DNA from 2 places in the Paraburkholderia sp. WC7.3g genome. Region 1 is predicted to be linked to the other one. Evidence: predicted binding sites of a transcription regulator. Region 1 holds the regulator's gene; the other holds the start of a gene.

Region 1 (15,761 bases):
TTCACGCTGATTCACGACGGCGACAAGATCTACGATCCCGCCGATGGTCTGTGGCCGCAGGCGCTGCTGATCTCGCTCGACGGCCCGGTCGAGGACGCCGATCCCGACGAATTGCGCACGGTGCGGCTGATCGCGGATGATCCGGCCACCGTGTTCCGGGTCGAATGGCAGCGCGCCGACGGCAAGATCGGGCGTCACGAGGGCGGCCCGTTCGCGACGGTCGCGTTCATCTCCGACGTCGACATTCCGTGGACCGATGACGAGGACTAACCGCGCGCGCCGATAGCAGGCACGCATAGCGACGACTGACGCGGCACCGCCTCGCTCGGGTGCATGCACGATGTGCCGCCCCGCGCGTGAGTTTTTTACTTCATCATCCGGCGCCGAAACAGGATCGCCGACACGATAAACCCGCCGATCGCATAAGCGGCCAGCACGCTCAGATGCAGCGCGGCGTGCTCCATCGGCCGGCCGAGCATCGCCGGGCGCATCAGATCGACCGCATTGGCGAGCGGCAGAGCCGCGGTCACGGCTTGCGCGGCGCCGGGCAGTTGCGAGATCGGAAAGAACACGCCGGAGAGCAGCAGCATCGGCGTGAGGACGAGCGTCTGATAGAACATGAAAAAGTCGTATGACGGCGCGAGCGCCGTCACGATCATCGCGAGGCTCGCGAACGCGAGTCCGGCCAGCACGATGATCGGCAGCGCGAGCAGCATCGACGGAAAACTCGCGTAGCCGAGCGCGCCCGCCACCAGCATGATCGCCGCACCCGACAACACCGATTTGCTCGCGGCCCACACCACCTCGCCGAGCACGATATCGCCGAGCGAGAGCGGCGTATGCATGATCGCTTCCCACGTGCGCTGTACGTGCATGCGCGAAAAGCCCGAATACATCGACTCGAAACTCGCCGACATCATCACGCTCGACGGCACGGTGCCCGCCGCGAGGAACGAGATATACGACACGCCGTCGACGTGCCCGACCATCAGCCCGAGCCCGAGGCCGAGACCGAACAGATAGATCATCGGATCGGCGAGGTTGCCGAACATCGACGCGAGCGCGAGCTTCTTCCACACCAGATAGTTGCGGCGCCACACCGCGGCCCAGTTCGTGGCGTTGGCGGGGAACGCGCCGAACGGCTGCTGTGCCGATGGCGTGCCGTCGTGGGTTTCGTAAGTGCGTGCGTCCATCAGTTGTCTCGTTGCGTAATCAGTCCTGCATCTCGCGTCCCGTGAGCCGCAAAAATACGTCCTCGAGATTCGCTGGCCGATGCAGATAGCGCAAATCAGCGCGCTGCTTGAGCCGCATATGCACGGGCTGCGCGTCGTTCACGTAACAGAACAGTGTCTCACCGCTGATCTCGGTGCGCTCGGCGAGCGGCGCGAGTTCTTCGCGCAGCGCAAACGGATCGGGACCGTAGATCTCGATCACGTCGCAGCCGATCTCGGATTCGATCAACTCGCGCGGCGCGCCTTCGGCGATCTTGCGTCCTTCCTCGATCACGCACAGTCGATGACAAAGCCGTTCGGCTTCTTCCATGAAGTGCGTGGTCAGCAGGATGGTTTTGCCGCGCGCGAGCAGCGAGCGCAGCCGCTCCCAGATCAGATGGCGTGCTTGCGGATCGAGACCGGTGGTCGGCTCGTCCATGATCAGCACGTCGGGATCGTTGATCAGCGCACGCGCGAGCGTGAGGCGCCGCTTCATGCCACCCGATAGTTCGCTCACGCGCGCGTCGGCCTTGTTCTCGAGGCGTGCGAATTCGAGCAGACCGGGCACCGCCGCGCGACACTGCGCAGCGGTGAGACCGAAGTAGCGGCCGAAGACGAGCAGATTTTCGCGCACCGTGAAATCGGGATCGAGATTGTCGAACTGCGGCACCACGCCGACGCGCGAGCGCGCGATGCGCGCGCGGCCCGGGATCGGCTCGCCGCATAGGCGGATCGCGCCGGCGTCGGGCGCCGCGATGCCGAGCAGCATGCGCAGTGTCGTGGTCTTGCCGGCACCATTGGGGCCGAGCAGCCCGAAGCATTCGCCGGCGTTCACATGAAACGACAAGCCGTCGACGACCGTTTTTTCGCCGTAGCTTTTCCTGACCTGATGGAATTCGATGGGGGCGGCGGGCATGGGTCGGGCGAGGCTCCTGAAGAAGACACAACGTACTCGCAAGACACACAACATACCTGCGACGCCCGCATTGTGCACGCGAAGCGGCTTATTCCAGGGTTTCGGTTCGCTAATGCGGGCGGCCCTCCGGGAACGGGTAATGCATGCGGCAGGTTGCGGTGTATTGAGCCGGCTGGCACCGCCCGGCGCCACTGTTTACCGTTTGACGCTACCGGCACGCGAAACGGCCCGCTGCGAGCGGCCGCAACGTTCGCGTACGAAGTTTTGCGTTGCGGCATCCGTGGGCAAACGCTGCATCGAATTGCCCAACGCTTGTGCGGACGTGCTCAGCATGCACCGACTATGCACTTAGCGTTTTCCATCCCTTGCAAGCCGATTTGCGGCGCACCATGATTGAATCAGACAGCGCTTTCCGCGCGAATGGAGAAACCTGATGGCGAGCTACCAGAAAATCCTGCTGTGCTACGACGGCTCGCGCGAAGGCCGCAAAGCCCTGCGTTGCGGTGCCGATCTGGCGCTGGAGCTGAAGGCGGAAACGCACCTACTGTCGGTCGTCGACATGCGTTCGAGCATTGCGCAAAGCGCGGGCTTGTTGACGGACGTAGCCTGCGGCAGCTTCGAAAAAACGGCCCGCGAGATTCTGCAGGAGGGGGTGAACTGGCTGACCGAGCGCGGCGTAAGCGCACAAGGGCATTTCGCGTTCGGTCATCCGATCGACGAGATCGCCAACCTTGCCAACGAATTGCAGGTCGATCTCGTGGTGGTCGGCCATCGCTGCCGGACCGGTCTGTCGCGTTGGTGGATGGGGGCGGGCAACACGCCGCTGCTCGACAGGGTGACGTGCAGCATCCTGGTGGCGTGCTCGTCCGGGCAGGACCAGCAGCAGGCGGCTGCGGCGTAATACGCTAGTTAGCGGCGCGAAGCCATTCGCGCCGTCTTGTAGCCCAGACGTGAACATCCCCGTCACGTGGCTGGCCTCGACGACCAGCCACGCATTCCTTCCGGCCAGGCTTCAACCTCACTCGTTCAGGTTGATCGCGGCGAGCTTCCATGTGACCAGACCTTCGCGACGGAAGATCGCCGAGTAGTTCGCGTTGCCTTCGCCACGCCGGTACGTGATAACAAATTCGTTGAGACTACGATAGCCGGCCGTGCTTTGACGCCCCGGTGGCGGCGCACTTGCCTGATTGGTGGTGTTGCCCGCGGCTGGTGCGGCCGGCGCTTCGCCGCTCGCGGCTGGCGGCGCGGACGGTTGCTCGCCCGGCATGCCGCGTGGCGGCATGCCGTTCAGCAGCGCCGCGACGCCGTCGGGTGTTGCATAGGCATCGACGAGCGGGCCGATCAACGTCACGCCGATCACCGCGCCAATCGTGGCCAGCTTGTTGCCGGCGTCCGCTTCGAGCCGGCGTGTCAGCATGGCGCCCACCTGCTGCTTCAGGCTATCGCGTAGCGCGGGAAAGTCCACGTACTGATTGACGGTTTGCACGTCTCGCGCATCTGCCGCGCGTTTGAGATTGTTCACCGCGATATACGGTGACGCATAGATAAACCCCAGCGCGCCAATCACGATCACCACGATCAGCGTGATCAGCAGCGGCCGGGTGGCGCTGCCCTGTATGCGTTTCGGAAATGTCATCGAATGGGACTCCACGTTAGTGATCATCTAACGTCGACCACGGCGAGGTCGAAACGATCCCATCCGACGCGAAACTCTGAACTTCAGAAGTGGGTATCGCATGCGTGCCCAGGATTCGCTCAGGCTTCGAACACCGCGCCGTGCACGTTGGCTTCGTCGGCGATGCAACGATCGATCATACGGCATACGGCGTCGACCGTGCCGACCATGATCAGTCGCGACGATCCATGGTAGACCCGCACCGGTGCGCGACGCGCGGGCTCGGCGATGTTCAGCGCCGAATTCAGCGACACGCGAGCGAACGCCGGCAACGACGACGGCAGACCGGAAGCATCGGCAGGCACGTCGAACAGCGACGGCGTGCGCGCCGCGGGCGCCTCGGTCAGCGCGCAGGGCGTGAGCTTGCGCAGATGGCGCAGACGGCCGAACTGGCGAAAAGGCAGCAGGCGGGCAAGGCGTTCCATGAGTCTCTCCTGGCGATACAGCGTAGATGCGGGCGTAAATGCGGGCGTAAATGCGGCTTGGGTTGGACAAGCCGGCGCAAGCGTTGCTGCGACAGCGAAAGATCAGAACTCGCTTGGGCGAATGAGCCCGACCGCGATCCCTTCGAGCGCGAAATCGGCGCTGCCGCTTTCCACGAAGATGTTGTCGTAATCGGGGTTTTCGGCGATCAGCTCGATGCCGTTCGGCCGGCGCTTCAGACGCTTGACCGTCACGTCGTCGCCGAGCCGCGCAATGATGATCTGGCCGTCCTTCGCTTCGCTGCGCTTTTGCACTGCGAGCAGGTCGCCGTCGAGAATCCCGGCGTCGCGCATAGACAGGCCGCGCACTTTCAGCAGGTAGTCGGGTTTGCTCGAGAACAGCGCCGGGTCGCACGCGTAGTGCTGCGAGATATGTTCCTGCGCGAGGATCGGGCTACCCGCCGCGACCCGGCCGATCAGCGGCAGCGACAACTGCATCAGGCCCGCATGCGGCAGCGTGAACTGGTGTGGCGCGTCCTCTTGCCCGGACAGCAGGCGGATGCCGCGCGACGCGCCAGCCGCGAGTTCGATCACCCCCTTGCGCGCCAGCGCGCGCAGATGCTCTTCCGCGGAATTGGCCGAGCTGAAACCGAGTTCGGCGGCGATTTCCGCGCGAGTGGGCGGAAAGCCGGTGCGTTCGATCGCGCGGCGGATCAGATCGAAAACCTGCTGCTGTCGTGCGGTGAGTTTTGTCATGGCCACTGTATGTATGAACAGGTGACTGTATTTTTATACAGTATCCGGCGCATTTCAAGCTTTACTTTAAGTTCGGCCGGAGGGGCGCGTTCGGGCGTCGTTTATCGGCCACATCGCGTCGTTTCCGGTGCGTCAACAGCCGTCGCATCTGCCGTTACCACTTTTGAGTATTAAAAAATGAAGAAACATTATTTTTAATGATGAAAGCCCTTCGATAGACTGGCCTCCGGATTGGCGCTCATGTGCACGTGACCGCGACGCAGAACAACACCAGACGCTTGGCAGCGGACCATCACACGGAGAAAAATCGAGATGAACTATCGGCACACGGGGCTTGCGGCTCGAACCAGAAAACTGATCACGGCGCTCGCCGTCGGCGCGGCGGGCGCGCTGGGCATGGTGGGCGCAAGCGGCATCGCGCACGCCGACACGACACTGCTGAACGTGTCCTACGATCCGACGCGCGAGCTGTATCAGGACATCAACCAGGCATTCGGCAAGGAATGGAAGGCCAGCAGCGGCGAAGCCGTCACCTTCAGGCAGTCGCACGGCGGCTCGGGCGCGCAGGCTCGCTCGGTGCTCGATGGTCTGCAGGCCGACGTCGTGACGCTCGCGCTCGCTTATGACATCGATGCGCTCGCGAACAAGGGGCTCGTCGACAGGAACTGGCAGAAGCGTTTGCCGGACAACGCGTCGCCGTACACCTCGACGATCGTGTTTCTCGTGCGCAAGGGCAACCCGAAGCACATCAAGGATTGGGACGATCTGGTGAAGCCGGGCGTGTCGATCGTGACGCCGAATCCGAAGACCTCGGGCGGCGCGCGCTGGAACTATCTGGCCGCGTGGGCCTACGCCGAGCATCAACCGGGCGGCAACGACCGGAAGGCCAGGGAGTTCGTCGGCAAGCTGTACAGGAACGCCGGCGTGCTCGATTCGGGCGCGCGCGGCGCGACGACGAGCTTCGTTCAGCGCGGCATTGGTGACGTGCTGATCGCGTGGGAAAACGAGGCGTTCCTGTCGCTGAAGGAGTTCGGTCCGGACAAGTTCGAGATCGTCGTGCCGTCGGTGAGCATTCTCGCGGAGCCGCCGGTCGCGGTGGTCGACAAGGTCGTCGACAGGCACGGCACCCGCAAGCTCGCCGAGGCTTATCTGAACTTCCTCTATAGCGAGGAGGGCCAGGAGATCGCCGCGCGCAATTTCTATCGTCCGCGTTCGAACAAGGTGCCGGCCGATCTGACCGCGAAGTTTCCGAAGCTGAAGCTGTACACGATCGACGATTCGTTCGGCGGCTGGACCAACGCGCAGAAGACGCATTTCGCCGACGGCGGCGTGTTCGATTCGATTTATCAGCCGCAGTAAAAACCGCCGCCTGCATCAAAGGCAGAGGTGAAAGGGCGCGCCCAATGGGCGCGCTTTCGGCTAACCGGAGGCCGTGGCCAGCAGTACCGCAGTTCGATAACGACACAACGAGACAGCAACACGACAACCGCGCGAGCATCAACCATGAACGAGTATCCAGCATGACCACGTTGACCTTCCGCAAGCCGAGCGCCTTGCCCGGCTTTGGCCTGACACTCGGCATCACGGTGGCTTATCTGAGCCTCGTGGTGCTGATTCCGTTGGCGGCGACCTTTCTGAAAACCGCGACGCTCGACTGGGATCAGTTCGTGCGCGCAGTCACGTCGCCGCGCGTGCTCGCGTCGTATCGGCTGACGTTTTTCTCGGCACTCGGCGGCGCGTTGATCAACGCGGTGTTCGGCTTTCTCGTCGCGTGGGTGCTGGTGCGCTACACGTTTGCGTTCAAGCGCATCGTCGATGCGGTCGTCGATTTGCCGTTCGCGCTGCCCACTTCCGTCGCGGGCATTTCGCTCGCGGCCGTCTATTCAGGCAACGGCTGGATCGGCCAGTTTCTCGCGCCGCTCGGCATCAAGATCGCGTTCACGCCCGCCGGCGTGCTGGTCGCGTTGACCTTCATCGGCCTGCCGTTCGTCGTGCGCACGGTGCAGCCGGTGCTCGAGGAGTTCGAGCGCGAGCAGGAGGAAGCGGCCGCGTGCCTCGGCGCGTCGCGCTGGCTCACGTTTCGCCGCGTCGTGCTGCCGGCCGTGTTCCCGGCGTTGCTGACCGGCTTCGCGCTCGCGTTCGCGCGCGCGCTCGGCGAATACGGCTCGGTGATCTTCATCGCCGGCAACGTGCCGATGAAGTCGGAGATCACGTCGCTGCTGATCATCACGAAGCTCGAGCAATACGACTATGCGGGCGCGACGGCGCTCGCGGTCGTGATGCTGGTCGTGTCGTTCCTGATGCTGCTGTTGATCAACACGCTGCAGTGGTATCTGCAGCGGCGCACGAGCCGCGGCAACGCGGCGCCGGCGCCGGCGCCGGTGGCCACGAACGTCGCCGCAATCGGTGGAGGTGTGCAATGAGCCGCGTTCCGACGAATCCGGCGAGCGCCGCGCGCCGCCCCGATCCGGTCAGCGAGCCGCCCGTCGTGCGCTGGCTGCTGATCGGCCTGGCGCTGCTGTTTCTCGCGCTGTTTCTGGTCGTGCCGCTCGTCGCGGTGTTCTATCAGGCGCTGAGCAAGGGGCTGCGTTTTTACTTCGAATCGCTTGTCGATCCGGACGCGCTGTCGGCCATCAGGTTGACGCTGATCACCGCGGCGATCGCGGTGCCGCTGAACCTCGGGTTCGGCCTCGCGGCGTCGTGGTGTATCGCGAAGTTCGAATTCCGCGGCAAGGCACTCCTGACCACGCTGATCGATCTGCCGTTTTCGGTGTCGCCGGTGATCTCCGGTCTGATCTACGTGCTGATGTTCGGCGCGCAGGGCTGGTTCGGCCCGTGGCTCGAAGATCACAACGTGCAGATCATCTTCGCGGTACCGGGCATCGTACTCGCGACGATCTTCGTCACGTTCCCGTTCGTCGCGCGCGAGTTGATTCCACTGATGCAGGCGCAGGGCAACGACGAGGAAGAAGCCGCGCACGTGCTCGGCGCATCGGGCTGGCAGACGTTCCGTCGCGTCACGCTGCCGAACGTCAAATGGGGTCTGCTGTACGGCGTGATTCTGTGCAATGCGCGCGCGATGGGCGAGTTCGGCGCGGTGTCGGTCGTGTCGGGTCATATTCGCGGGCAGACCGACACGATGCCGCTGCATGTCGAAATTCTCTACAACGAATACAACTTCTCGGCCGCGTTCGCCGTGGCGTCGGTGCTCGCGCTGCTGGCGCTGGTCACGTTGGGGCTGAAGCTGTTGGCCGAGCGTCATATGTCGGCGGAACTGTCGGCAGCGCGCGACGTGCCCGCGTATGCGGGGCCGGCGCCGTCCGGCGCTTCGCAGGCCGGGAGCGCGCAGTCCGCTTCTCATTCGTTTTTCGTCAACGCCACGCCTGCGTCGCAGCGACATCCGCTCAAGCAAGGAGAGCTGTAAATGGGTATCACCGTTCGTAACCTGCAAAAGCGCTTCGGCGATTTCGTCGCGCTCGACAACGTGTCGCTCGACTTTCCACCGGGCGAACTCGTCGCGCTGCTCGGGCCGTCGGGTTGCGGCAAGACGACACTGTTGCGCGTGATCGCCGGCCTCGAATACGCGGACGGCGGCCAGGTCGAGCTGCAAGGCCAGGACGTCGCGGCGGTCGGCGCGCGCGAGCGCGAGGTAGGCTTCGTGTTCCAGCATTACGCGCTGTTCCGTCATATGACGGTGTTCGAGAACGTTGCGTTCGGTCTGCGCGTGAAGCCGCGCAAGGAACGTCCGTCAGAGAAGGTGATTCGCGAGAAGGTGCATGAGCTGCTGAAGCTCGTGCAGCTCGACTGGCTCGCGCAACGCTATCCGTCGGAGCTGTCCGGCGGCCAGCGGCAGCGCATCGCGCTCGCGCGTGCGTTGGCTGTCGAGCCGAAAGTGCTGTTGCTCGACGAGCCGTTCGGCGCGCTCGACGCGAAGGTGCGCAAGGAACTGCGCAGCTGGTTGCGTCGCCTGCACGACGATCTGCATATCTCGACTATCTTCGTCACTCACGATCAGGAAGAAGCGCTCGAAGTGGCCGATCGCATCGTCGTGCTCAATCGGGGGCATGTCGAGCAGGTGGGGAGCCCGCAGGACGTGTACGACCATCCGCAGACGCCGTTCGTCTATGAGTTTCTCGGCGCGGCGAACCGTCTGCACGGCAGCGTCGATGCGCAAGGCTTCGTCGTCGATGGCGCCGCGCTGCCGGTCGCGATTGCCGCCGGTTTCAGCGGTCCTGCGTTCGCCTATGTGCGGCCGCACGATCTGCAGTTGTATCCGCAGGCAGCCGGGCATCGCGAGGGCATCGTCGTCGACCTGCGGCGCGTGGTGACGCTCGGCGGCTCGGTGCGCGTCGAGCTCGCGGGCCGTGAGGGCAACCTGCTCGAAGCCGAACTCGATCGCGAAACGTGGCGTGATCTGCAACTGACAATAGGCGATGGCGTGACGGCGGTGCCGCGCGCATTGCGCGTTTTTCCGGAGACAAATCGATGAATTTCCAGCAGTTGCGCTTCGTGCGCGAAGCGGTGCGGCAGAACATGAACCTGACCGAAGTGGCGAACGTGCTCTACACGTCGCAATCGGGCGTATCGAAGCAGATCAAGGATCTCGAGGACGAACTCGGGGTCGATATTTTCATCCGCCGCGGCAAGCGTCTGACGGGGCTCACCGAGCCGGGCAAGGCGGTGCATCAGCTGATCGAGCGGATGCTGCTCGATGCGGAGAATCTGCGCCGCGTCGCGCGCCAGTACGCCGATCAGGACAGCGGTCACCTCGTCGTCGCGACCACTCACACGCAGGCGCGCTACGCGCTGCCGAAGGTGGTCCGGCAGTTCACGTCGGTGTTTCCGAAAGTGCATCTGGCGCTGCGCCAGGGCAGCCCGCAGCAGATCGCGCAGATGATCATCAACGGCGAAGCGGATATCGGCATCTCGACCGAGGCGCTCGACCGTTTTCCCGACATCGTCACGTTCCCGTGCTATTCGTGGCATCACGTCGTGGTGGTGCCGAAGGATCATCCGCTCGTCGGCCGAGCGAATCTGACGCTCGACGAGATCGCCGAATTTCCGATCGTCACCTACGACCAGGACTTCACGGGCCGCTCGCATATCGACCAGGCGTTCGCAAAAGCGGGTGCGTTGCCCGACGTCGTGCTGACCGCGATCGACGCCGACGTGATCAAGACCTACGTGGAACTCGGCATGGGTATCGGCGTGGTCGCTGCGATGGCCTACGACCCGAAGCGCGACACCGAACTCGTCGCGCTCGACACGCAGCATCTCTTCGAGGCGAGCACGACCCGCGTCGGCCTGCGCAAGGGGGCATTCCTGCGCGCGTACGCGTATCGGTTGATCGAGATGTTCGCGCCGCAGTTGAGCGAGGCGGACATTGCGGCGCAGTTGCGTGAGGCGGCTTAGAGCCGCGAGCAGCTTAGGGTAGGACTTGCACCCGCAGGATGGGCGCAAAAAAAAGAGTCCTGCTGTGCCCGGCAAGACTCTCTCTAAACACCCGCTATACAGCTATTGGACTAACGGACCTTCCGCTTTTTACGTGACATGGCTATTAGAACTCGTAGCCAACCTGCGCACGTGCGCCAGCGTCACCAGTCGACGTGACCGACACCGCAGCGTTGACGAGCCACTTATTATTCCGTGAGCGGTACGTAGCTCCTACTGCTGCGGCGCTGCCGCCCTTATAGGTCGCCCCACCCGCAGCGACGATCGTCTTGCCCGGGCCCGACGGCGTCATGTTCGGCATTGCCATCGCTGCTGCGATCCCTGCGTAGGCGTTCTTCGCGACGTCGTTGATCGCCTGGTTGGTCGCGTTGATACGCTGATCGGTGTAGTTGTTGGCCTGCTGAACGCCTTGTGCGACCGAGCTGTTCATCTGACCGACATTGACTGCATCCGTGTCCACCGTACCCGCTGCGACGTTGGTGATCTGGCGTTCGTGACCCACTGAACCCACCGACACCGAGTTATCGCGATCCGTCACCGAGCCCTGACCCAACGCCACCGAGTTCGCATTGCCAGCCTGCGAGCCGGTGCCGATCGCCGTCGAGTTGCCGCCGGTTGCCGCCGCATTTGAGCCCACTGCCACCGCGTTGTCTGCTGTTGCACTGGCGTTTGCCCCGGCCACGGTGCTGCCCACACCGGTACCCGGCGTCGCCGCATTGGCCACTGCGTCATTGTTGCGGTCCGGCGACGAAACATCCGGGGTGACCGGCTGGATGTTCGACAGCTGGGAACCGAGATCCTTCACCTGCCCGTCGAGATCCGTCACCTGGTCCTGCAACGCCGACAGCTGGCCGAAGTTCACCGCGTCATACTGGCTCGTGCCGTTCGCCACATTGCTCAGGATCACCGGGCCTGCGCTCAGGCTTCCGCCGAGCGTCACGGAACCGAAGTTCACCGAGCCGTCAGCGTGACGGTCGTACTGCACCGCGCCCGACAGTTGCGTGCCGACATCGCCCACCTGCGTCTGCAGCTTCGTGATGTCCGTGGTGTTCTCCGTCACCCGGTCATCCAGGTTGGTGACGGCATCGCCTACGCTATGCACCGTCGTACCACCCACGCTGTAGCTCGGTGCGCTGATCGTGCCATCCGCGTTCACGGCCGAGCCGCCACCCAGACCCGCGGCGACGCTCGCCGAGTTCGCATACAGCTGGCTGCCGTTGACGGCTTCCTTGCTGCCCGCAGCAATCGCACCTTCGGCCACGCCGCTCAGCGTGCGCGCGCCATCGGTGCCACTGAAGTCCACCGTCGTGCCGTCCAGGCCCCTGGCCACCGTGATGACCTTGCTGGTCGCGTCCTGCTGCACCAGGCCGACGCTGCCGCCGTCCAGTTGCTGCGTCAGGTTCGTGACCGAGCCTTCCACGTTGGTCACGCGGCCGTCGATGCTGGTGATCGCCGTCTTGTTGGCCGCAACGTTCGTCGTGTTGGCCGCGATGCCGGCCGTGTTGGTCGTCACGTTCTGGTTGGTCGTGTGCAGCTGCGAACCGTTCACCGCTTCGGTGCTGGTGTCGCCGAGCGCGCCGGCCTTCACGCCGCCCAGCGTGCGCACGCCAGCGGTGCCACTGAAGTCCACCGTCGTGCCGTCCAGGCCCCTGGCCACCGTGATGGCCTTGCTGGTCGCGTCCTGCTGCACCAGGCCGACGCTGCCGCCGTCCAGTTGCTGCGTCAGGTTCGTGACCGAGCCTTCCACGTTGGTCACGCGGCCGTCGATGCTGGTGATCGCCGTCCTGTTGGCCGCGACGTTCGTCGCGTTGTCCGCGATGCTGGCCGCGTTGGTCGTCACGTTCTGGTTGGTCGCGTGCAGCTGCGAACCGTTCACCGCTTCGGTGCTGGTGTCGCCCAGCGCACCAGCCTTCACGCCGCTCAGCGTGCGCACGCCATCGGTGCCACTGAAGTCCACCGTCGTGCCGTCCAGGCCCCTGGCCACCGTGATGGCCTTGCTGGTCGCGTCCTGCTGCACCAGGCCGACGCTGCCGCCGTCCAGTTGCTGCGTCAGGTTCGTGACCGAGCCTTCCACGTTGGTCACGCGGCCGTCGATGCTGGTGATCGCCGTCCTGTTGGCCGCGACGTTCGTCGCGTTGTCCGCGATGCTGGCCGCGTTGGTCGTCACGTTCTGGTTGGTCGCGTGCAGCTGCGAACCGTTCACCGCTTCGGTGCTGGTGTCGCCCAGCGCGCCAGCCTTCACGCCGCTCAGCGTGCGCACGCCATCGGTGCCACTGAAGTCCACCGTCGTGCCGTCCAGGCCCCTGGCCACCGTGATGGCCTTGCTGGTCGCGTCCTGCTGCACCAGGCCGACGCTGCCGCCGTCCAGTTGCTGCGTCAGGTTCGTGACCGAGCCTTCCACGTTGGTCACGCGGCCGTCGATGCTGGTGATCGCGGTCCTGTTGGTCGCGACGTTCGTCGCATTGGCCGCGATGCCGGCCGTGTTGGTCGTTACGTTCTGGTTGGTCGCGTGCAGCTGCGAACCGTTCACCGCTTCGGTGCTGGTGTCGCCCAGCGCACCGGCCTTCACGCCGCTCAGCGTGCGCGCGCCATCGGTGCCACTGAAGTCCACCGTCGTGCCGTCCAGATCCTTGGCCACCGTGATGTTCCGGGTCGCTGCGTCGTGCTGCACCAGACCGATGGTGCCGTCGTTCAGGTTGTTGGTGACGTTCGTGATGTCGCCACTCATCTTCGTGATGTCAGCTTTGTTGATCGCGATGTCATTACTGTTGTCGAGCGCGATGTTGTGGATCATCACCAGGCCATCGTTGAGGTTGTCCATCTTCGAGGCGTTGCGGCGCACGTTTTCGTCAATGTTGGCAACCGCGTCACCCACGTTGTTGACCGTCGTACCGCCCACGCTGTAGCTCGGCGCGCTGATCGTGCCATCCGACTTGATCGCCGCCCCACCGCCTAGCGCATTCACCACTCCTCCGAGCTGGCTCAGATTGACAGCATCCGTACTTTGGGTACCTGCAGCCAGGTTCACAATCTGGCGTTGGCCGGTGGTCGCGCCTACCGACACCGTATTCGCCCGGTCGGCCACCGAATTCACGCCCAAAGCTACGCTATTGGTGGCGGTGACCGTGCTCCCGAAACCGAGCGCCACAGAATTTGAGGCACTCACGGTTGAAGCTGGGCCGAAAGCTGCCGAGCGATCACCGTTGACAACGGCCATTTCGCCGAGTGCAATCGCGCCACCCCCGTTCGCCTTGGCTGAATCGCCGATGGCAATGGCCGAGCTACCGTCATAATCAACGTCGCCTTTAGCGTTTGCACCAGCACCAATCGCTATCGATCCAGGAGTGCTGGCAGAAGCAGCGGCGGAGGTGATGGTCGAATTGTTAATAGCAATGTTGCCATAGGCGCCAATAGGATTCGTCACATTAGCAGCAGCATTCCCGCTGTAGCCGGCAATCACACCCAAGGCTACGCCGATGCTACCCATCACGCAGCGTGACTTGCTGCGTTTGCCGCGACGCGCAGTGTGCTCGGATGCAGCCACCCACGACCCAAGGGCTTCGCTCCAGATGCTGACATAGGATTTGTTCATGACATGATTCCTTTTAAAGTTTGAAAAAGAATTGAGTTATGCGAACTAATGCCAAATCGCTGTTGCCATTTCTTGCTGTTCAATATCAGCTGCAAAAACGGGAGCGATGTCGATCCCGAAAGCTCGTGGCCGCAGTAAGAATCGGCCAGATTCTGCCGAGTCAATCTAGGTCTGGCCTTTGCTAAATCTCTGTAACTGGGTTCAGTCTATATTTTTGAGATTGGGCAAAAATAGGTCAGGTCCGAATCGGCGCTGACCGGCATTTGAGCGCTGCAGCGCGTGAGATGGCGGTACCTGCCTGTAATTGCGGAAAGCGTGGCAACGCCAGAAATCTCGACACGACGACAGATGGTAGAAAGGGGCCCCTCATGTGTTTCATCAAGTATCAGCAGTTCAGCGATGTCCGCCTTCAATACTTGCGCTGAGGAGTGCAACTGGGCGTCGCACGGGATTCAGGCCCGCTCGCAAGTTGCGCGCGCACGCGGGGGCGAGCCTGCGTCCGGTTTTTCACGCATGGCGGCGCATAGCGCATCGCTTACAATCGCCGCCATGAATATCTCCACTTCTCCGTCTCTCCCGATTCCGCCCGGCCATCCCGCCGCGCCGACGCTGCCGCGCATCGCGGTGCTCGCGACCGGCGGCACGATCGCCGGCTCGGCCCCGGATGCCGCCAATACGTCGGGCTATCAGGCGGGCGTCGTCGGCGTCGATCAGCTGCTCGCGGCGGTGCCGGCGTTGTCCACGGTCGCGCGAATCGCCCCCGAGCAGATCGCCAGCGTCGATAGCAAGGACATGGCGATGCCGCTGTGGACCACGCTCGCGCAACGCATCGACACGCTGCTCGCGACGGACGACGTCGACGGCGTGGTGGTCACGCACGGTACCGATACGCTCGAAGAAACCGCCTACCTGCTGCATCTGACCGTCAAGTCGGACAAACCGGTCGTGCTGACCGCGGCGATGCGCCCAGCGTCGGCGCTCTCCGCCGACGGTCCGCTGAATCTGCTAAATGCGGTGACGGTCGCCGCGCACGCGGCGGCACGCGGGCAGGGCGTGCTGGTCGCGTTCAACAACCGGATTCATAGCGCGCGCGACGTCGTTAAAACGAGCACGTATGCGGTCGATGCCTTCCAGTCGCCCGAGATCGGCGCGCTCGGCTGGGTGCAGGATGGCCGCGTCGAATTCCAGCGCGGCGTGGTGCGCGCGCATACGTTCGCGAGCGAATTCACGATCGATGCGGCGTGGCCGCAAGTGGAGATCGTCACGAGCTATGCGGGCGTGTCGCGGATCGCCATCGATGCGTTGGTCGCCGCGGGTGTGCGCGGCATCGTCGTGGCGGGTACGGGCAATGGCTCGATCCACCAGTCGTTGCAGCAGGCGCTGGCGGATGCCGCGATGCGCGGCGTGGCGGTGGTGCGCTCGTCGCGCGTGGGTTCGGGGCATGTAATGCGCAACGGCGCGGCGGCCGACGATGCGCTCGGTTTCGTCAGCGCGGGTTCGCTGAATCCGTACAAGGCGAGGGTGTTGCTGATGCTGGCGCTGGCCGCGGGCCATACCGCGCCGGCGGCGTTGCAAAAGGTGTTCGATACGTATTGATAGCGATGCTCGCGACCGCGCTGCCGATACCGGTCGTATCGACGGTGGCGGCGAAATGGCCCAACGCTGAATCCGACAGCCGGACACCCGACGACGACGTCTGACCGACCAAGGCTTCCCCGGCGTAGCCGGGTGCCGCTGC
Region 2 (15,761 bases), 1.2 Mb from region 1:
TCGAATCCGTCGTCACGGAAGTCGACGAAAACGGCTACGATCGTCCGAGCAAGTCCCAGCTCAAGCGCGACATGCAAGCGCTGCAGGATCTGGGCGCGGCGCTCGTCGCGCTGCCGAAAGACGCGCTCAAACGCATGCCGATGACCGAAAAGCTCGACGATGCCGTGCGCGAAGCGCGCCGCATCACCGACCACGAAGGCAAGCGCCGCCAGATCCAGTACGTCGGCCGCGTGATGCGCTCGCTGCTCGACACCGAAACCGCCGCGCTGCGCACCGCGCTCGACACCTACAACGGCGTCAACAAGAGCGAGACCGCGAAGCTCCATTGGATCGAGCGCACCCGCGAAAAGCTGCTTGCCGACGACGCCGCGCTGACCGAGTTCATCCGCCAGCACCCGAGCGCGGACCCGCAACAGGGCCGCACGCTGATCCGCAACGCGCGCAAGGAAGCGGAGCAGAGCAAGCCGCCGCGCTACTTCCGCGAGCTGTTCCAGTGGATCAAGAACGCAGCCGGCACGGACGACGAAGCCGAAGCCGAAGACGCGCACCACGCCGACCTCGCTGCCGAAGACGACGATGACGACCGCGACGCCTGATCAACGCAAGCACCCCGACGAAATCGTGATCGGCCTTGTGTCGATCAGCGACCGCGCGTCGACGGGGGTCTACGAGGACAAGGGCATTCCCGCGCTCCAGGAGTGGCTCGGCGCGGCCTTGACGTCACCGTGGCAGGTCGTCACGCGGCTGATCGCCGACGACGCACCGACCATCTCGGCGACGCTGATCGAACTGGTCGACGCAGTGGGCTGCGATCTGGTGCTCACGACCGGCGGCACCGGCCCATCGCGCCGCGACGTGACGCCGGAGGCGACGCTCGCGGTCGCGACGAAGCAGATGCCAGGCTTCGGCGAGCAGATGCGGCAAATCAGCCTGAATTTCGTGCCGACCGCGATCCTGTCGCGCCAGCTCGCGGTGATCCGCGAAACCGAACGACACGCCGCGCTGATCATCAACCTGCCCGGCCAGCCGAAATCGATCAGGGAAACGCTGGAAGGCCTGCGCGATGACGGTGTCGTGAAGGTGCCGGGGATTTTCGCGGCGGTCCCTTACTGCATCGACCTGATCGGCGGGCCTTACGTGCAAACCAACGCCGACGTGATCAAGGCGTTCCGGCCGAAGAGCGCGCAACGCGCACCGCGGCAGGACTGAGGTTCGAGGTTCGGGGCCTGCGCGTTTATTCAGCGCTCGCGGCGGCATCCGGCGCCGACGGCACGAGGAAATGCTGGCGGTAGTACTTCAGTTCGTCGATCGACTCGTGGATATCGGCCAGCGCCGTGTGCATCGCGCGCTTCTGGAAACCCTTGTAGATGACCGGCTGCCAGCGCCGGCAGAGCTCCTTCAGTGTACTCACGTCGAGGTTGCGGTAGTGGAAGAAGCTCTCCAGTTCCGGCATCCAGCGTGCCATGAAGCGGCGGTCCTGACAGATCGAGTTGCCGCACATCGGCGACTTGCCCGGCGGCACGTACTGGCCGAGGAACTCGCGGATCTGCGCGGTCGCGTCGGCCTCGCTGACCGTCGACGCCTTTACGCGATCGATCAGCCCCGAGCGGCCATGCGTGTTCTGGTTCCACTCGTCCATCTTCGCGAGCGTTTCATCGCTCTGATGAATCGCGAGCACCGGACCTTCGACCATCCTGTCGAGCGTCGAATTCGTCACCACCACCGCGATCTCGATGATGCGGTCGGTGTCGGGCTCGAGCCCGGTCATTTCCATGTCCAGCCAGACGAGATTCATGTCGCTGCGCACGAGCGGCGGCTGTTCGGTGGATGCGAGGATGTCAGTCATGAAGGCAGCCCTGAGGGCCGCGCGGCGGGCTTCGCTCGAAACCCGCGCGGCGCGGCTGTGTTCGTTTGAAATCAGTTCGCGCGGTTCGAGCCGGGCCGGCCGCGCTGAAGCGCCGCCTGGAACCACTGCGCTGAACCACTGCGTTGAACCGTATCTCCGCCGAGAGGCGGGAAGAAACATATAATTCTCGCATAGATACCACGGAATCCCCGGATGCCAACCCTGTACTTCACCACCCTGTTCGTCATCGCCGTCATTGCGATGGTCGGCACCAAACTCTGGCTCGCGTCGCGGCAGATCCGCTTCGTCGTCGCGCATCGCGAACAGGTTCCGAGCCAGTTCGCGAACACGATCGCGCTCACCGCGCATCAGCGCGCGGCCGACTACACGGTCGAGCGCACGCGGCTCGCGATGGTCGAGATCGTTGTCGGCGCGGCCGTGCTGATCTGGCTCACGCTGCTCGGCGGCGTGCAGACGCTCGATCTCGCGATCTCCGACTGGCTCGGCCGCGGCTATGTCGGGCAGATCGCGCTGGTTGCCGCAGTGATCGCGATCACCAGCGCGATCGACCTGCCGTTCGATTACTACCGGCAGTTCGTCGTCGAGCAGCGCTTCGGCTTCAATCGCATGAGCAAAAGCCTGTTCTTCTTCGACCGCTTGAAGGGCGCGCTGCTCGGCATTGCGTTCGGTCTGCCACTGCTGTTCGTCGTGCTGTGGCTGATGAACCGTGCCGGCAACCTGTGGTGGCTGTGGGCGTGGATCGTGTGGGTCGCGTTCCAGATGTTCGGCCTGCTGATTTTCCCGACCTTCATCGCGCCGCTCTTCAACAAGTTCGAACCGCTGAAGGATGAAGCGCTCGTGGCCCGCATCGAGGCGCTGATGCGACGCTGCGGCTTCGCCGCGAAGGGCCTGTTCGTGATGGACGGCAGCCGCCGTTCGGCGCACGGCAACGCGTATTTCACCGGCTTCGGGGCAACCAAGCGCATCGTGTTTTTCGACACGCTGCTCGCGCGCCTGTCGGGCCGCGAGATCGAAGCGGTGCTCGCGCACGAGCTCGGGCATTTCAAGCGTCGTCACGTTATGAAGCGCATGCTGGTCACGTTCGCGATCAGCCTCGCGATGCTCGCGCTGCTCGGCTGGCTGACGCAATGCGTGTGGTTCTACGAAGGGCTCGGCGTGCGGCCGTCGCTCGTCGGCGGCAATAGCGGACTCGCGCTCGTGCTGTTCTTCCTCGCGCTGCCGGTGTTCATGTTCTTCGTCACGCCGCTTGGCAGTCTCAGTTCGCGCAAGCACGAGTTCGAAGCCGACGCGTTCGCGGCGACGCAAACCGACGCGCACGATCTCGTCAATGCGCTCGTCAAGCTGTACGAGGACAACGCATCGACGCTGACGCCCGATCCGCTCTACACCGCGTTCTACTACTCGCATCCGCCGGCCTCGCAGCGGATCGACCGACTGCTGCGGCACGCATGAGCGGCCGCACTCCGAAGAAGGCGTCGCGCGGCGCACACGCCGCCGGGTCCGGCAGGCACGGCGCGCGCATGGGTGGCCTCGTCGTCGCCGCGCACGGCCGCCACTATCTGGTCGCTCCCGAAGACGGCGGCGCGCTGCTGCAATGCTTTCCGCGCGGCAAGCGCAGCGAGGTCGCGGTCGGCGATCGCGTGATCTACGAGCCGACCTCGGCGGATCAAGGCGTGATCGTCGAAATCGGCGAGCGGCGCAATCTGCTGTATCGCTCGGATCAGTACAAGTCGAAGCTGTTCGCCGCGAACCTCGACCAGTTGCTGATCGTGCTCGCGACCGAGCCGCATTTCAGCGAAGACCTGCTCGGCCGCGCGCTCGTGGCCGCCGAGGAGAACGAGTTGAAGCCGCTGATCGTGCTGAACAAGATCGACCTCACCGATGCTCTGGACAGCGCGCGCAAGCGGCTCGAACCGTATCGCGCGCTCGGCTATCCGGTGCTCGAAGTATCGATCCGCATGCAGCCCGACGCGGCACGCGCGACGTTGACCGAACATCTGCACGCTCACGCGACGCTGCTGCTCGGCCAGTCCGGCATGGGCAAATCGACGCTCGTGAACCTGCTGATTCCCGATGCCGAAGTCGCGACGCGCGAAATCTCGACCGCATTGAACAGCGGACGCCATACTACGACGTTCACGCGTCTGTATCCGCTGGCGCAGTCGCAAGGTACGGCCGGCGTGACTGACGTCAACGGCGCGGCCGGCGCGCTGATCGACTCGCCGGGCTTCCAGGAATTCGGCCTGCACCACCTGACCGAGGGCCGGCTCGAACGCGCGTTCCCCGAGTTCCGGCCGCTGCTGCCGAATTGCCGCTTCTACAACTGCCATCATCTGCACGAGCCCGGTTGCGCGATCCTCGAAGCGGTCGCCGACGGCCGCATCCGCCGCGAACGGCATGCGCTTTATGCGCAGCTCGTGCACGAGGCGAGCCAGATCGTCCGCTGACATGAAACTGATGCGCGCGCCGAACCTGATCATCGGGCAACATTGGGTCAACGTGCTGGAGACCGCGGGCATCGCGTGCGAGTTGCATAACCGCTATCTGAACGGCGCGCTCGGCGAGATTCCGGCCGATCAGTGCGCGCCTGAGCTATGGCTAGTCGATGAACGCGATGAGGCGGTCGCGCGGCGGCTGATCGAAGCGGCGTCGCGAGGACCGGCGCCGGGTGCGCCGCCATGGCAATGTCAGCAGTGCGGCGAGATGCTGGAGGCGCAGTTCACCGTGTGCTGGCAATGCGGGACCGTGCGCGATCCGTTGAAGGGATGAAGCGCAGTCGGGAATTGAAAAAGCCGGGCAATGACCGGCTCTTGTCCGCTGTTGCTCTGACCGCGTGGCCGCGTCACGCGAGCCAAACTGCGATAGTCAGCATCAACAGCAGGATCATCCACAGCACGACCGCGCGCCACACGAGCCCCACCGCCGACTGCAGCGTGCGCGGCGTGCAGTCGTCGCCGACCTGCATCGGACCGCCGTCGCCAGTGGCGAGCGCGTCGAGGCTCGACGGCTCCGCGAGCGGCCCGGCCAGGCGCGCGCCGAGCGCCCCGCTGCCCGCGGCGAGCAACACCCCGTCGTTCGTATCGGGCCACTGCCGCGCATGGTTGCGCCACGCGTAAATCGCATCCTCGAAATTGCCGACGATCGCAAAGCCGAGCGACGTCAGCCGCGCCGGTACCCAGTCGATCACGAAGAACGCGCGCTGCGCGAAGCTCGAAAACGCAATGGTGCGGTCGTCGGCCGGCCGCGCCCATGCGCGCGCGAGGTATTCCGCGCAACGGTACAACACCGCGCCGGCGGGACCGACCGGAATCAGGAACCAGAAGAACACGCCGAACACATGACGATGCGACGCGACCACGGCATGGATCAGCGTGTGACGCGCGATCTCGCTGACCGGCATGTCGACGGTCTCGAGCCCGGTCCATTCGTTCAGGATTTCGCGCGCGCGCGGCACGTCGTCGTTGTTCAACGCGAGATGGATGTCGGTGAAGTAATGGCTGAACTGACGGAAGCCGAGCGTGAAGTACAGCACCACGACGTTCCACAGGAACGCGAGCATGAAATGAATCTGATACAGCACGTAGTAGACGAGCGCGACGGCGAGCGTCCAGGGCACCACCACGACGAGCCACGCGAGCAGACCGTGGCGTTGCTTGCCGGCATCGAATCCGTGCGCCGCCGACTCCGCATGGTATTGAAGCAACGCGGACACCGGATTGTTCGGCGATAGCGCGCGTACCTGTTCAATGATCAGAGCCAGCAATACGGAGAAAAAAGTCATGCGATGCGCCGTGCTTTTTAAGTTTTTACGATTGTTTTATAACGATAGCACAGGGTCGGATGAGTCTGAGCGGGGAAGCTGACAAAGCGCCGACGAGTGCGTCGTTCGCGCAACTACGCATCGTCGACGCGTCGATGCGAGTCGTGTTACTCATGCGGCAAGAAATCGGTACAGGTTGCGCAGCATGGCGGCGGTTGCGCCCCAGATGAAATGATGGCCGCCTTGCCCGGCTGCCGGCGTGGCTGTTTGCGTGCGTTGCGCGCCGCGCTGCTCGACGGCTTCCGGAGCCACCGTCAATTCGCCGCGCGGATACGGCATCGCAAAGAAGCGGCGCTCTCCGCCCTCGTAGCGCAACAGGCGCTCTTCATGGTTGGCCGGGTCCATTAGAAACGCGAGCGGCACTTCGAAGACCTCGGCCACTTCGAGCGTGTCGATCTCCAGCGAGAATGGGGGATGCACGAGAGCGATGATGGCTGATACGCGAAAGCCGGTGCCAGTCAGATAGTCGGGCAATGCGCCGAGAACCTCGACGCGCGACGCGTCGAGGCCAACCTCTTCGCGCGCTTCGCGCAGCGCCGTCGCAGTCGCATCGGCGTCGAACGGTTCCTGGCGGCCGCCGGGGAAACTCACCTGACCCGCGTGATCGTTCAGATGGTCCGCGCGCTGCGTGAGCAACACGGTAAGGCCCCGCGCGCGTACGACAAGCGGCACCAGCACCGCGGCCACGCGCGGATCGAGGTCGGTATTGCGCCACGGCGCATCGGCGATTTTCTCTGGCGTCCAGGCAAGCTGCCGTTCGAAACGCGCTCGCAGTGCATCGGGCGTCAGACACTCGCCCGCGACCGGTGGCAGATCGGCGCCCGTCGCGATGACAGGCAGGCTTTCGGGCTCAAAGACGGGGCGGATCAACGGGTCTCTCTGATGAGCGGGGACATGCCGCTATTTTGACCTGGCCAACAAAAAAGCACCCGCGAGGGGTGCTTTTTCTTACAGCATTTACGCTTCGGAAGAAGCGCGGCCTTTGGAGACCAGCTTTTCCTTGATTCGAGCCGACTTGCCCGAACGCTCGCGCAGATAGTACAGCTTCGCACGACGCACATCGCCACGACGCTTGACGACGATGCTTGCCAGCAGCGGCGAATACGTCTGGAACGTACGCTCGACGCCTTCGCCCGACGAAATCTTGCGGACGATGAACGACGAATTCAGACCACGGTTACGCTTGGCGATCACGACGCCTTCGTAAGCCTGCACACGCTTACGCGTGCCTTCAACCACGTTCACGCTGACGATGACCGTATCGCCCGGACCAAAATCCGGAATGGTCTTTTCGCCGAGAACGCGCGCGATTTCTTCCTGCTCGAGTTTTGCAATCAGATTCATCACTGACTCCTGGATCCATCTTGTCGGCGTTCGTACCTGCTTTACGCGACTACTGCGTTCGGCTACGGCCCCGATAGAGGATGGGTTCACATCTGGCACCGCACACGCATGGACGGCACCGCCTTGTGTCCGCTCGAAAGACCAAGGCCTCAGGCCTCTGGCTCTTCCTTCGCGAGACTTGCGAGCCACGCCTCGTCGGCACGGCTCAGCATTCTGTTCTTTCTGGCCTTCACGATCAGATCCGGCCGTTTGTTCAACGTGTTGCGCAATGCTTCGCGCCGCCGCCACGCTTCGATTTCCGCGTGATGGCCGCCGAGCAGCACATCAGGCACCCGTACGCCCTCGTATTCCTCGGGACGCGTGTAGTGCGGACAATCGAGCACCACGTCGGCGAAACTATCCTGCACTGCCGACTGCGAGTCGTTCAGCACGCCGGGCAACTGACGCACGACCGCATCCATCAATGCCATCGCGGGCAACTCGCCGCCCGACAGCACGAAGTCGCCGAGGCTGACTTCGTCGTCGACGACACGGTCGAGCAAACGCTGGTCAATCGCTTCGTAACGCCCGCACAACAGGATCAGACCGGGTTCGGCCGCGAATTTCATCACGCGCTCGTGATTCAGCGTGGCGCCTTGCGGTGACATCATCACGACCCGCGACGCGCCGATGCCCTGCTCCAACTGCGCCGCTTTCGCTGCACTGATCGCGTCTTCCAACGGCCGGGCCAACATGACCATGCCGGGGCCGCCGCCGTACGGGCGATCGTCGATTGTGCGGTAGTTGTCGGTCGTGAAATCGCGCGGATTCCATGTACGCAACTCATAGCGCTGCTGCTTCGCGGCCCGACTGGTGATGCCCCAGTCAGTCAGCGCGCGGAACATTTCTGGAAAGAGCGTCACGACATCGAACTGCATCGCTCTCCCCATTCAACGAAAGATTTCAATAGTCAGCTTCCCAGTCGACGACGATCTGCTTTGCCGCCTGGTCCACCGTTTTGACAAAGACGCCGACGAACGGGATCAAGCGCTCGCCTGCGACCGGTTTGCCGTTTTTATCGGTAGCCGGATACTCGACGCGCAGCACCGATTGCGCGCCGTTGTCGATCATGCTGGCGACCTTGCCAAGGTTGAGCCCGGCGACAGTCACCACTTCCAGGCCGATCAGATCGACCCAGTAGAATTCGTCGGCTTCTAGCGCCGGAAATTCACTACGGCTTACGTACACGCGAGAGCCTCGCAAAGCCAGCGCAACATCGCGGTCAGCGATGCCACCCAAACGGGCGACCACGCTGTCGGTGTGCGTTTTGGCCTGCAAGGACGGCGCCGATTTGCGCTCCTGGCCTTTCAGCAGCCACCAGCGCTTCGCGCTCAGCAAGGCGTCGCCGCCCTGCCCGGCATCCGCGTGCGCGGCTACCTTGACCCAGCCTTTGAGACCATAAGCGTCGACGATTGCGCCGACCTCGACCGCATCGGCCGGCCAGCTTGCCGCCGTTTCGATGCGCATTTCTGCAGCTTCGGACCCGGCGTTCGCGGCATTGACTTCCGCCTCTTTCGCCTCGCCGTCGGTACGTTCGGCCGACTTGCGGACGAAGGCGCCGAACGACGCCTGACCAGACGCCTTTGCGCGGGAAGCTGCCTTGGCGCGACCAGAACCGTCGGAATCACGCTCAGACATCGAATAACCTCGACAACAACTTCGCAGCCTGCCTTGGCGTCTGCTTCAGTAAAACAACTTGCGCATCGGACTGCTCACACGAGTTGCGTGAGCCGCCGGCCGAACCGACGACGATACACATGCGGGCCGCCATATCAAGCAGCCGGCTGCGCCGCTTGCGCTTCCTTCACGAGACGTGCGACGGTCGGCGACAGTTGCGCGCCAACGCCTTGCCAGTACGTCAGGCGATCCTGAGCAATACGCAGGGACTCGCCCTTCGTAGCGACCGGGTTGTAGAAACCGACGCGCTCGATGAAGCGGCCGTCACGACGGCTGCGCGAGTCGGTGGCGACGATGTTGTAGAACGGGCGCTTCTTGGAGCCGCCACGAGCCAAGCGGATGATGACCATACTAGAATCCTTGAAAACCGGGGTTCGGAACGACTGAAACACGCGATTATAGCGGGAAACTGACGCCATAACAAACACTTACCGGGATAAACTGCGGAACGGGGCTACGCCGACCTTCCACGAGAGGTGCACGAACCCGCCCAAACGCCCGCATTACCTGAAGGAGCGCGTGTGCAACGCCAGCCGAACCTCCCATTTCTGTCCGTTCTTTATGTGTTTTTCCGGCGCTTTGCCGGACTTGGCCGCCCGGCGCAGAGCCGGATTCTACGCGTGGCAGCGGCCGCGTTGCTCGCTGCACCGGCGTTGACGGCAAACGCTGCGCTGCCCACCGAGAAAATCAGGCTGCCGCCGAGCTTTCACATCGAGGTGCTGTCGGATGACGTGCCGGGCGCGCGTGCGATGACGCTGTCGCCCAAAGGCATTCTTTATGTCGGCAGCCTGGATGGGCACGTCTATGCGCTCGAGCTGCACAGCGGCCGCGCGACGGGCCGCCACGTGATCGGGTCCGGGCTGGAGACGCCAGCCGGTGTCGCGTGGCGCGACGGCGCACTGTATGTGTCGGCCGTGTCGAAAATCGTGCGCTTCGATGCGATCGACGCGCACCTGAACGATCCGCCCAAACCCATCATCGTCACCGACAAGCTGCCGACGCAGACGCATCACGGCTTGAAATTCATCGCATTCGGCCCGGATGGCAAGCTGTATGTGCCGCAAGGCGCGCCATGCAACATTTGCCAGAAAGATCCGGACCGCTTTGCGCTGATTGGCCGCATGGACCCGGACGGTAGTCACTACGAGGTCGTCGCGCGCGGCATCCGCAATTCGGTCGGCTTCGCGTGGCATCCAGTCACGCACGAACTGTGGTTCACCGACAACGGTCGCGATCTGCTCGGCGACGATATTCCGAGCGACAAGCTCGACCGCGCGCCGCGGGTCGGCATGAATTTCGGCTTTCCGTACTGTCACGGCGGCGACACGCTCGATCCCGAATTCGGCAAGGATCATTCGTGCAGCGAATTCACACCGCCGGTGGCCAAGCTTGGCGCACACGTGGCGGCGCTTGGCATGCGCTTCTACGACGGCCCGATGTTTCCGGCCGACTACCGCAACAACATCTTCATCGCCGAGCACGGCTCGTGGAACCGCAGCAAGAAAGTCGGCTACCGGGTCGTGCGCGTGATCACCGACCCGGACGGCAACCACGCGCGCCAGCAAGTCTTTGCCGAAGGCTGGCTACAACCCGGCGAATCAGTCTGGGGGCGCCCCGCCGACGTGCTGCCGCTGCCAGACGGTTCACTACTGATCAGCGACGATACTGGCGGCGCGATCTATCGCGTCACGTACTCGGCGCCGTAGCGTGCGGATGCATGCATATCCGGCTGAATCTCTGGATTCGCTGCGAATCGAGTCTGACGCGTCCCGCCGCGCCGTTTTCAGCTCGGGCGTCCGCCCTCCATGTGACCGCGCGCCCGCCACAGGCGTAGAATGCGCGTCGGTCCGCGCCCCACGGCGCGCCTTTCGACCGCCTGCCACACTGCCCACGCGCTCATGTCCACCATTGCCTCGACTTCCCCGCGCTTCAGATCGAAGACGCTCACCGCCGCGCTGGCGCTCCTGTTCGGCAGCCTCGGCGCGCACCGCTTCTATCTGTACGGCACGCGGGACATCTACGGCTGGGCGCATCTGGTCGGCACGCTGATCGGCGTTCCTGGCGTGATGCTGCTGATCGCGACCGAGCGCGCGTCGATCCTCGGCTGGGTGCTCGCGTCGATTGGCGCGGTCTCCCTGTTTGCCGCTTTTCTGGCGGCGCTCGTCTACGGCCTGCGTCCGGATCAGAAATGGGATGCGCAATTCAACGCCTACACGCAACGCAAAAGCCGCTCCGGCTGGGCGGTGATTTTCGTCGTGATCTTTTCGCTGCTGATCGGTGCGTTTCTGCTGATGACCGGTCTCGCGCTCGCGTTCCAGACCTACTTCGAAAGCCAGATCGAAGCTGCCAAGGCGATTTCGCAGTAAACCCCCGTCACGGGACCAGCAGGCGTTCCCGCGCACTAGAAAAGCCTCAGTTGTGAATTGCCGCGCGCCTGTGCGCTCACCTGCTCCGGGTGCGGCGGCTCGATCCGGCGGAACTGCGACATGTCGAGAATGCCGCGCTCGCGTCCATTCAGCCCCAAACGGCGCACCGCCTTGTGAAAGCGCTGCCGGAGCAGATCCGCCCATATGCCCTCTCCCTTCATGCGGGTCGAGAACGACGAGTCGTAATCCTTGCCGCCCCGCATGTCGCGCACGCGGCTCATCACGCGCTCGGCCCGATCCGGGAAATGTGCGCTCAGCCAATCCTTGAACAGCGGCGCGACCTCCCATGGCAGCCGCAGCACGATATAGCTCGCGCTGGTGGCGCCCGCTTCCGCGCACGTTTCGAGCACGCGTTCCATGTCCGGCTCGGTGACGAACGGGATCACCGGCGCGATGCTGACGCCGACCGGAATGCCCGCCTCGCTCAGCGTACGGATCGTTCGCAGCCGGCGCGACGGCGTGGCCGCGCGCGGTTCGAGCGTGCGCGCGATGTCGGCGTCCAGCGTGGTAATGGTGATCGCCGCCATGAATTGCCCGCGCTCCGCCATCGGCGCGAGCAGGTCGATGTCGCGCTCGATCAGCGACGATTTGGTGATCGCCGCGAACGGGTGGTTTCGCTCGCTGAGCACCTCGATCACGCGACGCGTAAGACGGAGGTCACGTTCGGCCGGTTGCCACGCGTCGGTCGCGACGCCGAGTGCGATCGGCTCCGGCACATAGGATTTCTTCGACAGCTCCCGCATGAGCAGTTCCGGCGCGTTGATCTTCGCGTAGATACGGCTCTCGAAATCGAGCCCCGGTGACAAGCCCAGATAGCTGTGCGTGGGCCGCGCGAAGCAATAGATGCAGCCGTGCTCGCAGCCGCGATACGGATTCAGCGAAACATTAAACGGAATGTCCGGCGACGCGTTGCGCGTGAGGATCGTTTTCGCCCGTTCCTCGAACACCTGTGTGCGCAGGACCTTCAGCTCGCCGTCTTCGTCGGCCGTCTGCCAGCCGTCGTCGACGGCCTCGCGCTGGTCGACTTCGTAGCGGCCTTGCAGGTTCGTGACCGCTCCGCGCCCCTTGCGAGGCGCTGGTGGCGCGATCGGAAATTCGGGAATGTCAGAGGTGTCGGGGTCATTCACGGCGGGCCACGCAAGCAAACGCAAACAGGAAGCGCCAAAAGAAGCGGCGAGAAACGGCGCGAAATACCTGTATAAATATACAGTATTTACGCGGTTTGTCGAGCACCTGTTTGCTCGCGGGATGCGCGGATCAGCCCTGCCAGTGAATAGGCGCTTACTCGGCCACCGGGATCATCAGCGTCTCCTTGACTTCCTCCATCACCACATAGCTCTTCGACTGCACCGCGCCGGGCAGCTGTAGCAGGATGTCGCCGAGCAATTTGCGGTAGTCGGCCATTTCGCCGATGCGCGCCTTGATCAGATAGTCGAAATCGCCCGACACGAGGTGGCACTCGAGCACCTCGGGGATCTTCTGCACCTCGCGCCGGAACTGGTCGAACATGTTGCCGCTCTTGTGATCGAGCGTGATCTCGACGAACACGAGCAACGCCGCGCCCAACTCCGCCGGGTTCACGCGCGCGTAGTAGCCGATGATCACGCCGTCGCGCTCCATCCGCTTGACGCGTTCGATGCACGGCGTCACCGACAGTCCGACCCGCTCCGCCAGGTCCTTCATCGCCATACGGCCGTCCTGCTGCAGCAGCCGCAGGATCTTGTGATCTAGCTTGTCGAGAGCCCGCACGGGCTGGCGCTGGATACGCATGGTGTTTTTTCTAAAAGCGATGAAAATACGATAACAAAAACTGCCTGACTGTTAATAGTATAGCGGTTATCACTGGGCAAACGGCATTTCACCTTCGGTTGCAGCTCGTTGAATCGAATCAGATCGAAGCCTGCGACGAATTCCTTGCCCTCACTCAATTCTGGAATACCTGGAGCAGCTATGCGAGTCGTCGTTTTGGGCAGTGGCGTCGTCGGCGTGACGAGTGCGTATTACCTCGCGCGCGCCGGTCACGAAGTGACCGTCATCGATCGCGAGGCTGGCCCAGCGCTGGAAACCAGCTTCGCCAACGCGGGCCAGATCTCGCCCGGCTATGCGTCGCCGTGGGCCGCGCCCGGCGTGCCGCTGAAGGCGCTCAAGTGGATGTTCCAGAAGCACGCGCCGCTCGCAATCCGCCTTGACGGCACCGCGTTCCAGTTGCAATGGATGTGGCAGATGCTGCAGAACTGCACCGCATCGCGCTATGCGGTGAACAAGGGCCGCATGGTGCGGCTCGCCGAATACAGCCGCGACTGCCTGCAGGCGCTGCGCGCCGACACCGGCATCCAGTACGAGGGCCGCACCGGCGGCACGTTGCAGGTGTTCCGCACGCAGCAGCAGTTCGACGGCGCCGCGAAAGACATCGCCGTGCTTCAGGAAGCCAACGTGCGATACGAGCTGCTGACGGCCGATGAACTCGCGAGGGCCGAGCCGGCGCTCGGCGCGGTGTCGCACAAGCTGACCGGTGGCCTGCGCCTGCCCGGCGACGAAACCGGCGACTGCCAGATGTTCACGACGCGCCTCGCGGCGCTCGTCGAGGAGCTGGGCGTCAAGTTCCGCTACAACACGTCGATCGACGCGCTCGCGATGGCGGGCGGCCGCATCGCCGGCGTGCAGTGCGGCGGCGAGCTGGTGCGCGCGGATTCGTTCGTGGTCGCGCTCGGTTCGTATTCGACGCGCTTCCTCGATGGCATCGTGAAGATCCCGGTCTATCCGCTGAAGGGCTATTCGATTACCGCACCGATCGTCAACGCGGCTGCCGCGCCGGTGTCCACCGTGCTCGACGAGACGTACAAGATTGCAATTACGCGCTTCGACGACCGGATTCGCGTCGGCGGCATGGCTGAAATCGTCGGCGTCGACAAGTCGCTGCGCCAGGCGCGCCGCGAGACGCTTGAGCTTTCTGTGAACGACCTTTTCCCGGGCGGCGGCGACACGGCCAACGCGACGTTCTGGACCGGTCTGCGACCGATGACGCCGGACGGCACGCCGATCGTCGGCCGCACGCCGGTGCCGAACCTGTTCCTGAACACCGGCCACGGCACGCTCGGCTGGACGATGTCGTGCGGCTCCGGTCAACTGCTCGCCGACCTGATGTCGGGCAGGCAGCCGGCGATTCGCGCGGACGACCTGTCGGTGCATCGCTATCTTGGCGAAACCGTGGGCGAGCATCGGCCGGCCTATGCGTGAGTTCGTGTACGTACGCTGACGCGGCCTCAGCCACAGCGCAGCCCGCAACAAACTGCAGCAGCAAAAAGCCAACGGCGCCTCGCGAGGCGCCGTTGGCTTTTCAACGTGCTACCGCGATCGCGGCCGGCATCGACGCATGCTCAGAACTGATCTTCCGACAATGCCAGCACGCCCTCGCCTCCCCTCGCGCTGACGATCGCCACTTCGAGCGCCGCCGCCTGCGGCAGCACATGTTCGGCGTAAAACCGCGCGGTCGCGATCTTGGCATCGTGAAACGCGGGATCCTCGTCGCGCCTGGTCGCCGCGGCAAGCTGCGCACGCGCCATCTGCCAGCCGCCTAACACGATGCCCGCGAGCTTCAGATAGGGCACGCTGCCCGCGAACACCGCATTGGGATCGCCCTTCGCATTCGCGACGACGAAATCGACGACCGCGCCGAGCGCGCGCTGGCCCTGCGCGAGTTGCATCTGCATCGACGCGAATGCCGCGCCCTGCTGCGCGCCAAGCGCTTCCACCGTTTCGGCGATGCCAGCAAGCAGCTCCCTCGCGACCTTGCCGCCGTCGCGCAGCGTCTTGCGACCGATCAAGTCGTTGGCCTGAATCGCGGTCGTGCCTTCGTAGATCGGCAGAATGCGCGCGTCGCGGTAGTACTGCGCGGCGCCGGTTTCCTCGATGAAGCCCATGCCGCCATGCACCTGCACGCCGAGGCTCGCGACATCGACCGACAGTTCCGTGCTCCAGCCCTTGACGATCGGCACCAGGTATTCGTAGATCGACTGATGCTTCGCACGCGTCGCCTCGTCCGGATGCCGATGCGCGACGTCGCAATGCGAGGCCGCGACGTACGCGAGCGCGCGCGACGCCTCGGTGAGGCTGCGCATCGTCGCGAGCATGCGGCGCACGTCCGGGTGCTGGATGATCGCCACAGACTGTTTCGCGGAGCCATCCACCGGACGGCTCTGCACGCGATCTTTCGCGTAGGCAACCGCCTTCTGGTAAGCGCGATCCGATATGCCGACGCCCTGCATCCCCACCGCGAAACGCGCCGCGTTCATCATGATGAACATGTATTCGAGGCCGCGATTTTCTTCGCCGATCAGCTGACCGAGCGCGCCGCCGTGATCGCCGAACTGCAGCACGGCGGTCGGGCTAGCCTTGATGCCGAGCTTGTGTTCGATCGACACGCAATGCACGTCGTTGCGCTCACCTAGCGAGCCGTTCTCGTTGACGAGAAACTTCGGCACCAGAAACAGCGAGATGCCCTTCACGCCTTCGGGCGCGTTCGGCGTACGCGCGAGTACCAGATGGACGATGTTCTTCGCCATGTCGTGCTCGCCCCACGTAATGAATA

Evidence for each region. Region 1 encodes LexA, which represses DNA repair genes until DNA is damaged. Its sites were predicted from a motif close to ACTGTATNNNNATACAGT; they were not measured.
Region 2: the regulator LexA is predicted to act here: its motif matches at 12,367-12,384, upstream of OKW43_RS27420 (PA0069 family radical SAM protein).

Annotation. Positions count from the first base shown of each region.
Region 1 covers NZ_JBNDMA010000002.1:2,287,939-2,303,699, forward strand. The annotation lists gene OKW43_RS21945 (hypothetical protein) at 1-270, shown strand, start outside; gene OKW43_RS21950 (ABC transporter permease) at 366-1,193, opposite strand; gene nodI (nodulation factor ABC transporter ATP-binding protein NodI) at 1,213-2,127, opposite strand; gene OKW43_RS21960 (universal stress protein) at 2,561-3,028, shown strand; gene OKW43_RS21965 (DUF2939 domain-containing protein) at 3,146-3,763, opposite strand; gene OKW43_RS21970 (hypothetical protein) at 3,883-4,227, opposite strand; gene lexA (transcriptional repressor LexA) at 4,330-4,980, opposite strand; gene OKW43_RS21980 (sulfate ABC transporter substrate-binding protein) at 5,293-6,339, shown strand; gene cysT (sulfate ABC transporter permease subunit CysT) at 6,501-7,403, shown strand; gene cysW (sulfate ABC transporter permease subunit CysW) at 7,400-8,404, shown strand; gene OKW43_RS21995 (sulfate/molybdate ABC transporter ATP-binding protein) at 8,405-9,469, shown strand; gene OKW43_RS22000 (CysB family HTH-type transcriptional regulator) at 9,466-10,392, shown strand; gene OKW43_RS22005 (YadA-like family protein) at 10,538-14,023, opposite strand; gene OKW43_RS22010 (asparaginase) at 14,573-15,619, shown strand.
Region 2 covers NZ_JBNDMA010000002.1:3,466,665-3,482,425, forward strand. The annotation lists gene yjgA (ribosome biogenesis factor YjgA) at 1-596, shown strand, start outside; gene mog (molybdopterin adenylyltransferase) at 577-1,209, shown strand; gene orn (oligoribonuclease) at 1,235-1,846, opposite strand; gene OKW43_RS27365 (M48 family metallopeptidase) at 2,060-3,319, shown strand; gene rsgA (ribosome small subunit-dependent GTPase A) at 3,316-4,314, shown strand; gene OKW43_RS27375 (DUF2007 domain-containing protein) at 4,316-4,636, shown strand; gene OKW43_RS27380 (CobD/CbiB family protein) at 4,710-5,648, opposite strand; gene OKW43_RS27385 (NUDIX hydrolase) at 5,799-6,557, opposite strand; gene rplS (50S ribosomal protein L19) at 6,645-7,031, opposite strand; gene trmD (tRNA (guanosine(37)-N1)-methyltransferase TrmD) at 7,181-7,948, opposite strand; gene rimM (ribosome maturation factor RimM) at 7,974-8,708, opposite strand; gene rpsP (30S ribosomal protein S16) at 8,843-9,097, opposite strand; gene OKW43_RS27410 (PQQ-dependent sugar dehydrogenase) at 9,269-10,453, shown strand; gene OKW43_RS27415 (NINE protein) at 10,646-11,113, shown strand; gene OKW43_RS27420 (PA0069 family radical SAM protein) at 11,149-12,300, opposite strand; gene OKW43_RS27425 (Lrp/AsnC ligand binding domain-containing protein) at 12,455-12,943, opposite strand; gene OKW43_RS27430 (D-amino acid dehydrogenase) at 13,124-14,410, shown strand; gene OKW43_RS27435 (acyl-CoA dehydrogenase) at 14,551-15,761, opposite strand, start outside.